Regions from separate parts of the Tardiphaga sp. 813_E8_N1_3 genome, predicted to be linked through region 1. Evidence: predicted binding sites of a transcription regulator. Region 1 holds the regulator's gene; each other region holds the start of a gene.
The links. Region 1 encodes LexA, which represses DNA repair genes until DNA is damaged. Its sites were predicted from a motif close to TGTTCNNNNTGTGTTCNG; they were not measured.

Region 1 (3,277 bases):
ATCTGTATTTTCAGGGGATCGGCGCGTCCGGTTTTGTGATGGGCGGCATCAAGGCAGTCGATCCGCCGATACAGCCGAGTGTGGCGCTACGCTATTCGGCGACCATGCAGGGTCTGCGCGACGCCATCGACGCGCGGATCCGCACCGTGCTCTCGGGCGATAGCCGCGCCATTGCTACGGCGCTGCTCACAGGGCGTCGCGATGCGATTTCGGCTGACGTCAATGATGCGATGTTCATCTCCGGTCTCGGGCATGTGCTGTCGATCTCCGGCTATCATATGGCCGTCGTGGCCGGCGTGGTGTTCTTCGCGATACGCGCATTGCTCGCGTTGATCCCCGTCCTGACAGTGACGTTCCCGATCAAGAAAGTCGCAGCCACCGCGGCGTTGTTCGCAGCGCTGTTTTATCTGCTGCTGTCGGGCGCCGAGGTCGCCACGCAGCGTTCGTTCTTCATGACGGCCGTCGTGTTGATCGCTGTCATGGTCGATCGCCGGGCGGTGACGTTCCGCACGCTGGCGGTGGCGGCAATGGTCGTGCTGATCGTGGCGCCCGAAGCGCTGGTGCATCCGAGTTTTCAGATGTCATTCGCGGCGACGCTGGGGCTCGTCGCATTGGTGCAGATCGGCATGCCCGCGCTGTTTGCCTCGCCCGATCATTCCGCGACGGCGCGCGTGGCGCTATGGGGCGGACGCGAGATCGCGATGCTCGTACTCGCTTCGCTGGTAGCCGGCCTTGCCACCACGCCCTATGCCGCATTTCATTTCCACCGCGTCACGCCCTATGGCGTCGTCGCCAATCTCCTGGCGATGCCGGTGGTCTCGGCGATGGTGATGCCGGCGGGTATTCTCGGTTTGGTGGCCATGCCGTTCGGCTTTGATGGTGTGTTCTGGCGGCTGATGGATGTCGGCGTCCAGTGGATGATCGTGGTCACGCAATGGGTGGCAGCCTTGCCCGGTGCCATCGGCCGGATGCCGGCTTTTGGCACCGGGCCGCTGGTCGCCGCCAGCATTGGCATCATCGTGCTCGGATTGTTGCGCACGCCGTTGCGCCTAGCGGGACTTGGCGTGCTGGTGCTCTCGATCGTCTGGGCACTCCTGGTGAAGCAGCCGGATGTGCTGATCTCGGGGGACGGGCACAGCGTTGCGGTACGGGGCAGGGACGGGCGCCTGAATATGATGCGCAGCGCCAAGGATACGTTTCTGTTGAAAGAGTGGCTTGCCGGCGATGCTGACGCTCGGCTGCCAACGGATTCCTCCCTCAGCCATGGCGTGTCCTGCGACCGCGACGGATGCATCACGCCGCTGGCCGATGGCGCTCTGGTGGCGCTGGCTCTACAGCCTGACGCGTTCACGGATGATTGCGAGAAAGCGGTACTGATCGTCACGACGAAACAACCGCCAAAGGATTGCCGTGCGCTGGTGGTCGAACAGGATCGCCTGCAACGAAACGGTGCGGTGAGCTTGCAGCGAACTGCGAACGGCTTTGCGATGGATGCCGTGCGACCGCGTGGCCTGGACCGCCCGTGGTCGCGCGCCACCCCCGATGAGCCCCAGCACGATCTGATCCAGAACAGTCGCACGCCGCAAAACCGGCCGGTGGATGCGACGCCGGCGGAAACTGATCTTCAACCCGAAGATCAGTAATCCGCCGAGGCGACTGCCTTAATAGCGGCGATACAGGCCAATCAGCTTGCCTTGAATGCGCACCCGGTTGGGCGGCAGGATGCGGACTTCGTAAGCGTCATTGGCTGGCTCCAGCGCGATCGAAGCGCCGCGGCGGCGGAAGCGCTTCAGCGTGGCTTCCTCGTCGTCGATCAGGGCCACCACGATGTCGCCGGTGTCGGCGCTTTCGTTGCGCTGGATCAGCACCGTATCGCCGTCGAGAATGCCGGCGTCCTGCATGGAATCGCCGCGCACTTCGAGCGCGTAATGTTCGCCGGAGCCGAGCATGTCTGCGGGCATGCTGATGGTGTGGCTGCGGGTCTGCAGTGCCTCGATCGGCGTACCGGCCGCGATCCGGCCCATCACCGGGATGGCAACCGTGCGGCCATTGTCATCATCGCCGCTATTGCTGGCGATGCTGGCGGCCGTGCGTACCCTGCCGAGCGTGCCTTCGATGACGCTGGGCGTGAAGCCGCGGCGCCCGGTGCCGCCTGTGACCGGCGCGCCAAGCTCAGGCAGCTTGATGACTTCGATGGCGCGGGCCCGGTTGGGCAGACGACGTATGAAGCCGCGTTCTTCCAGCGCTGTGATCAGGCGATGGATGCCGGACTTCGAGCGCAGATCGAGCGCATCCTTCATCTCGTCGAAGGAGGGCGGGACGCCGGCTTCCTTCAGTCGTTGATCGATGAATCGCAGGAGTTCGTATTGTTTGCGCGTGAGCATCTGAAGCCATCCTCAGTTGACGGTGTCGGCCGCCGCGTGCGTTTCAAAGGGCCTTCGAACGGTGAGCCTCAGTCCAGAGACGATCGTTCGAAGATCGGTTGCGCGAGTTCGGGCACTCTCAAACTACTCAAAGCCACAGAATCTCGAAACAAATCATGAACGAACACTATATGTTCCATATGTGTTCTGCAATGCTTAATTTCCCGTCAAGAAGACGTATGTGGAGCCGAGCAAGGCAATGACTGAGGAAGTCGTTCCGGACCTTCCGCGAGCGCGTCAAACGACGGAAATGCGCGAGCAGACCGCTTGCAGTTACGCGGAAGGCGGCCGGCCGGAGAGTGGCAAAGGCGGCGGTGTCGTGGAGCCGGTCGCCAGCGAGCGCTGAACCATGATCGTGTCGGCCCAGCGGCCCGAGCGATAGGCGACGCCGGGCAGCAAGCCGACGCGGGCAAAGCCGAAGCTCTCATGCAAGCCGAGCGAGGCCGTGTTGTCGGCATCGATATAGCCGATGATTTGCCGAAAGCCGGCCGCCGCGCACACGTCGATCAATTCGCGCATCAACAGGCGGCCGATGCCGCGGCCGACATGTCCGTGGTGGATATAGATCGAGTGCTTGACCGTGTAGCGATAGGCCGGTCGCTTGCGGAACAGCACCACATAGGCATAGCCGACGACCTCGCCACCTCGGGTGGCGACGAGATGGGGAAACCGCTTGCTGCGCAGATTCTTGCGCCGATCTCTGAGATCGTCGGGCTGCGGCGTGTCGGCGTCGCTGACGCCTTCCTCGACGCCTTGCCGGATGTGCCGGCGATAGATCGCCAGCATGGCATCGACGTCGGTGTCGCGCGAGGGTCGTATGACGACCGGCTGTTCGAGTTCCGTTTGCAAATCAG
Region 2 (3,277 bases), 2.7 Mb from region 1:
ATCCGGTAGTCGGCGTCACCCTGCTCCGACAAATAGATGACGGGTTCCGATGTTGCCGACGTATCGGCAATACCGATGAAGCGCGTCGCAGCGGTGACCGGACAAACATCCGGTTCCGCTGCATCGACATCATCAACTACGACGAAGTCGGCAATCTCAGCGCTATCGACGATCTGCACACGCACGGTTGCCTGCAAGGGATCGCTGGTGAAGCTGACATGCGATCGCGCCTGCCAGGGCATGGTGGCGATCTGGATGGTGGTCTCACCGGTGGAGATGCAGGGATGCGTACTGGCTACGAGATCGCCACGGGCGAGAAATGCCGCGAGTACCAAAGGAATTGTCGAGGCTAAAATCTTGAAACGCAGCATGACACGGTACTCGCCCTGGCCCCGTAACGCGGGGTTATGGTGAGCAGAGCGTAAACAAAACTCGTTACTATCGCGTTGATGTCCACACCAGGGGCGATGAGGTGACGTCAAGCAGCTCGGCGAACGTCCTCCGCCAGCGCGCGGTAAGACAACGCCTCGGCCAGATGCAGCCGCCCGATTTTCTCGGCGCCGTCGAGATCCGCCAGCGTCCGCGCCACGCGCAGCACGCGGTGATAGCCGCGCGCGGTCAGTCGCATGGCTTCGGCGGCGTCGCGCAACAATGTCAGTCCCTGGGCATCCGGCTGCGCAACCGTTTCCAGCACAGAGGCGGGCGCGGAGGCATTGGTATGTGTGCCCGACAATCCCGCCGCGGCATAACGCATGGTCTGTAGATCGCGCGCGGCGGCGACACGCGCGGCGACCTCGGCAGAACCCTCGGAAGGTGGCGGCAGAATGAGATCCGCTGCGGTCACCGCCGGCACTTCGATGCGCAGATCGATGCGGTCCATCAAGGGGCCCGAGATGCGCGCCTGATAGTCCGAGGTGCAGCGATCGATCCGGCCGCGCTTGCAGGAGAAGCCCGGCTCGAAAGCGTGACCGCAGCGGCATGGATTCATCGCGGCGACGAGCATGAAGCGCGCGGGATAGGTGACGCGGTGATTGGCGCGCGAGACCGCGACCTCGCCATTCTCGAGCGGTGCGCGCAGCGAATCCAGCACGCGCGGATCGAATTCCGGCAATTCATCGAGAAACAGCACGCCTTGATGCGCAAGCGAAATCTCGCCCGGCCGCGCGCGCAACCCGCCGCCTGTGAGTGCGGCCATGCTGGCGGAATGATGCGGTGCGCGGAACGGCCGGCGTGAGGTGAGTGCGCCGTCCCTGATCTCGCCGGCCACCGACGCAATCATGGAGACTTCGAGCAGCTCCGCCGGGGACAGCGGCGGCAGGATCGATGGCAGCCGCGCCGCCAGCATGGATTTTCCCGATCCGGGACTGCCGGCCATCAGCAGGTGATGGCCGCCCGCGGCAGCGATTTCCAGCGCGCGTTTGGCGCTTTCCTGTCCCTTGATGTCGCGCAGATCGAGCAGCATTTCTTCGCGCGCATGTATCTTCGGCTGCGGCCGTGACAAAACCTGCGTACCTTTGAAGTGATTGGCGATCTGGATCAGCGACGTCGCGGCGACGATCTGGATGTCGGGACTGGCCCAGGCGGCTTCCGCGCCGCAGGCTGCCGGACAGATCAATCCCTCGTCGCGCGCATTCGCGCCAATCGCAGCCGGCAACACGCCGGCCACGGGAGCGAGCGAGCCATCGAGACCGAGCTCGCCGAGTACGGTAAAGCCCGCCAATGCGTCCGGTGGAATCGCGCCGATCGCCGCCATCAACCCGAGCGCGATCGGCAGATCGTAATGGCTGCCTTCCTTCGGCAAATCGGCCGGCGCGAGATTGACGATGATGCGCCGCGCCGGCAGCGCCAGACCCGAGGCGACCAGCGCCGCACGGACCCGCTCGCGCGCTTCGGACACCGCCTTGTCGGGCAGGCCAACGATCAGGAAATTCGGCAGGCCGGGCACGACCTGAACCTGCACGTCGACCGCGCGGGCCTCGATTCCCTCAAAGGCTACGGTGGAAACGCGCTGAACCATGCCGCCCTCATTCGTGAGCGATGGTAACCTAAGGTTGCCGAAACATCAAGAACAATTGGTGAACGAAATCTAGTGGTAAAGTATGCTGATTTTGGCTGAAGTCGGCCATTGGCGTAGAAAATCTTAAACACGTCATGCAAAGCATCCTATGAGCTTCGAGACGAAGACCGGGTGCCCGCAGATGTCAGATCGCTTGTCGATGCCGCCAGACGCTCCGGATGACGCCGACCTGATCGCTGCGCTGAAGGCGCAGATCGAAGCCCAGCAAGCCATCATCGACGAACAAGCTGCTTCGCTGGCCCATAGCCGGAAGATCTTCGATCGCTCCTCGGCTGCAGCGCGAATCGGCGTCTGGGAATGCGACCTCTCCGATGAATCGCTGGTCTGGACCGATGTCGTCTATGACATCTTCGATCTGCCGCGCGGCTCGACGCCGATTCGCGAGGAGGCGCTCGCCTGTTATCCCGAAGAATCCGTCAGGGAACTGACAAAGCGGCGCAGCAAGGCAATCGAAGATCGAACCGGCTTTAGCCTCGATGCGGAGATTATCACTTTCAAGGGCAACCGGCGCTGGATCAGGATCACGGCCACGGTCGAGTCGGTCGATGGCGTCGCCGTGCGCATCTTCGGGATGAAGCAGGACATTACCGAAGAAAAAATCCTGGCGGATCGCAATCGCTATCTCGCCGAGTTCGATACGCTGACCGGGCTCGCCAATCGCAGCCAGTTTCAAACCAAGCTGTCGCTGTTCGATGCGGCGTCGGCCATCAAGGTGAAGCCGTTCGGCGCGCTGCTGCTGATCGATCTCGATGAATTCAAGCCCGTCAATGACTGTTTCGGCCATGCGGCCGGCGATGCCTGCCTGACCGTCGTCGCAAATCGAATCCGTAACATCTGCGCGGGTGCCGAACTGGTCGCACGCCTTGGCGGTGATGAATTTGCAGTTCTGCTGGGGCCTCACGCACAATTCGAGGAAGCCTCCGAGACAGCGCGTGCGATTGTCACACAGTTGGGCTTACCGATCGATCATCGCGGACAACAGTTGCGCGTCGGCGCATCGGTCGGCATCGCGCTGGCGGACAACTGCACATCGTCGCAACTGGCGGCCATGGCCGACTCAGCGCTCTATGCGGCGAAGGATGCCGGACGAGGGACGTTCCGGATCTATAAACGCGGCGCCGAGCTGCGCTCGCGAGACACCTCGTCGGCGGCATGACGATGTGTTCGCTGCGGAGTTCCTGCGGCGATCGCTGTCTCAGG
Region 3 (3,277 bases), 2.1 Mb from region 1:
ACGGGGCTTCAGGGTGAGGGCGGCTTCGGACGAGTCAGGCGCACTGGTCATGGGGAAGGGTTAGCAGATTCGGAAGGAAGCGGCCTGTGGCCTATTCCCCCGCCTGAATCTTGCGCGGCAGCGGCGCGAACATGTCGGGGGCTGCCGTCTTGGCAATGACCGGGGCGACCTCGGTGGCAGGCTCGCTCTTGCTGAAATCAAGTTCCTCGATACGTCCGGCGCGCTTCTCGATCTTGTCGGCGGAGATCAGGATCTGGCGGACGTCCTCATTGGCCTGTCCGAAATGCGTCTGCAGCTTCATCACGCGATCGCGCAGGCGGGTGAGGTCGTCGCCCAGATTCAGTACCTCGGTGCGGATCTGGTCGGCAGCGTCGCGCATGCGCGCGTCCTTCAGGATCTGCTGCATCACCTGGATCGCCAGCATCAGCAGCGACGGCGATACCAGCACCACACGGGCGCGATAGGCCTTCTGAATGATGTCGTCGAAGCCGTCATGGATTTCCGCATAGACGGATTCTGACGGCACGAACATCAGCGCCGTATCCTGCGTCTCGCCGGCCACCAGATATTTTTCGGCGATGTCGGTGACATGTTTCATCACGTCGGCGCGCAGTCGTTGCGCAGCATGTTTCTTTTCCTCGTCGCTGCGCGCGTCATGCAGCGCCGTGACTGCCTCTAGCGGGAATTTCGCGTCGATGCAGAGTGGCCGCTGATCCGGCAGGAAGATCACGCAATCCGGCCGCTTGCCGGACGACAGCGTGTGCTGGAACGCATAGGCGCCGCTCGGCATGCCGTCCCTGACGATGCTCTCCATGCGAGCCTGACCGAAAGCGCCACGCGACTGCTTGTTGGCAAGTACGTCACGCAAGGTCGTCACCTGCGAGGTGAGGTCGGTGAGGTTCTTGTGCGCGTTGTCGATAATGCCCAGTCGCTCATGCAGCGCGCTCAGGCTTTCCATGGTGTTACGGGTGGTCTGTTCCATCGACTGGCCCACGCGATGGGTCACCGAATCCAGCCGCTCAGATACCGCGCGTGCCATGTCGGCCTGACGACCCGCCAGCGCCTGGCCCATGGCGTCGACGCGGCCGGTGGCCTCGTTCTGCGCCCTCAGCACTTCGCTGAGGCGTTCTTCCAGTTCGTCAGCGCGGATCGCGTGGGCCATGGCCATGGCGGCGCCGCGGCTACCGGAGCGAGCGATGATGATGGCGATGGTGAGCAGCAAGGCCAGCGCCAGCGCGCCGAAGCCCATCAATGCCACGCCGGCGGTGACCGGCATATCGCCGATCATGAAAAGGATCTCGTTCATCCCATCCTTGTAGCCGATTCGGGGCGTGACGCGAACGAAGAGGGAACGTTCATGGTTAACGAATAATGAACTTTCCTGGTTAACCCATCCTTAAGAAACGTGGTTAGCGAGGCCTTAACCGGCATGGTTAACCTTGCCTTAATCTTCATGGCTAGCGGGGAGTTAACGCCCTTCAAAGTCCAGCTTTTCCAGCGGATTGACCCGGACCGGCCCGCAGATTAAATCGCCCGACATGGCCATTCGTGAAATCATTATCCTGCCGGACAAACAGTTGCGGCTGATATCTAAACCTGTCGAGAAGGTGACGTCAGAGGTGCGCAAGCTCGCCGACGACATGTTCGAGACGATGTATGACGCACCCGGGATCGGGCTAGCGGCGATCCAGATCGCGGTTCCGCTTCGGCTGATCACCATGGACATCGCCAAGAAGGACGATGAGGAGGACGGCAAGAAGCCGCGCGTCTTCATCAATCCGGAGGTCATCTCGGCCTCGGAAGAGCTCTCGGTCTATGAAGAGGGCTGCCTGTCGATTCCGGAATATTACGAGGAAGTGGAACGCCCGGCGACGGTGCGTATCCGCTATATGGACCTCGACGGCAAGACCATCGAGGAAGAGGCCTCAGGCCTGTTTGCGACCTGCATTCAGCACGAGATCGACCATCTCAATGGCGTGCTGTTCGTCGACTATCTCTCCAAGCTGAAGCGCGACCGCGTGCTGAAGAAGTTTACCAAGCTCGCCAAGCGCGCGGAGTAGGTTTCTCCGCCCGGCGCTGCAACAGATCGGCTCCGACCTATGTCGCTTCGTTTGATCTTCATGGGCACGCCGGATTTCGCGGTGCCGACGCTGCTCGAACTCGTGGCTCATGGCCATGAGATCGTCGCCGTCTATACCCGCGAAGCAAAGCCCGCCGGCCGTGGCATGAAGCTGCAGCCGACGCCGGTGGCGCGTGAGGCTGAACGGCTCGGCATTCCCGTCTTCACGCCGAAGACGCTGCGGACACCGGAGGCGGAAGCGGAGTTTCGTGCGCATGAGGCCGAGGCCGCGGTTGTCGTCGCCTATGGCATGATCCTGCCGCAGAACATTCTCGATGTACCGCCGCTCGGCTGTTTCAACCTGCACGGCTCGCTGTTGCCGCGCTGGCGCGGTGCCGCACCGATCAACCGTGCGATCATGGAAGGTGATGCCGAGAGCGGCGTCATGGTGATGAAGATGGATGTCGGCCTCGACACTGGCGACGTCGCCATGGCCGAACGTTTGCCGATCACCGATGCGATGACCGCGCTGGATCTGCATGATGCGCTGGCGCCGCTAGGTGCCGACCTGATGGTGCGTGCCATGGGCGCGCTCGAAAGAGGACGGCTCGATTTTACACCGCAGAGCGATGTCGGTGCGACCTACGCCGCCAAGATCGACAAGGCCGAGGCGAAGATCGACTGGTCGAAGCCGGCGCGCGAGGTGCTGCGGCACTGTCATGGCCTGTCGCCGTTTCCCGGCGCCTGGTGCGAAGTGCCGATCGAGGGTGAGGCGGTGCGCGCGAAGATCTTGCGCTGCGAGCTCGCGAAGGGATCGGGCGCGCCGGGCGACGTTATCGACGATCAACTGACCATTGCCTGCGGCGACGGCGCGATCCGTATCATCGATCTGCAGCGCGCTGGCAAGCAGCCGATGAAGGCCCATGAATTCCTGCGTGGCACGCCTCTGAAGCCGCCGCTGCGGGTGAGCTGATGCCGCGCTACAAGATGATCATCGAATATGACGGCGCGCCGTTCTCCGGATGGCAGGTGCAGGCCAACGCGACGCTGACCGTACAGGGCGCGCTGGAAGCAGCGGCAGAAGCCATTTGCGGCGAGCCGATCCGCGTTCATGGCGCCGGTCGCACCGATGCCGGCGTGCATGCGCTCGGCCAGGTAGCCCATTGCGATGTGCCGAAGGTGCTGGTGCCCGGCCGATTCCGTGATGGCATGAACGCG

Region 2: AB8A33_RS26830 (YifB family Mg chelatase-like AAA ATPase) is a predicted target of LexA. The motif match lies at 2,065-2,082, and genes of this name have one in related genera.
Region 3: AB8A33_RS24005 (DNA recombination protein RmuC) is a predicted target of LexA. The motif match lies at 1,337-1,354, and genes of this name have one in related genera.

Annotation. Positions count from the first base shown of each region.
Region 1 is NZ_JBPWQE010000001.1:2,937,540-2,940,816, reverse strand. It holds gene AB8A33_RS14065 (ComEC/Rec2 family competence protein) at 1-1,643, shown strand, start outside; gene lexA (transcriptional repressor LexA) at 1,662-2,384, opposite strand; gene AB8A33_RS14055 (GNAT family N-acetyltransferase) at 2,697-3,272, opposite strand.
Region 2 is NZ_JBPWQE010000001.1:5,669,243-5,672,519, reverse strand. It holds gene AB8A33_RS26835 (hypothetical protein) at 1-371, opposite strand, end outside; gene AB8A33_RS26830 (YifB family Mg chelatase-like AAA ATPase) at 479-2,017, opposite strand; gene AB8A33_RS26825 (diguanylate cyclase domain-containing protein) at 2,199-3,233, shown strand.
Region 3 is NZ_JBPWQE010000001.1:5,054,490-5,057,766, reverse strand. It holds gene AB8A33_RS24010 (AmpG family muropeptide MFS transporter) at 1-51, opposite strand, end outside; gene AB8A33_RS24005 (DNA recombination protein RmuC) at 92-1,306, opposite strand; gene def (peptide deformylase) at 1,539-2,060, shown strand; gene fmt (methionyl-tRNA formyltransferase) at 2,100-3,032, shown strand; gene truA (tRNA pseudouridine(38-40) synthase TruA) at 3,032-3,277, shown strand, end outside.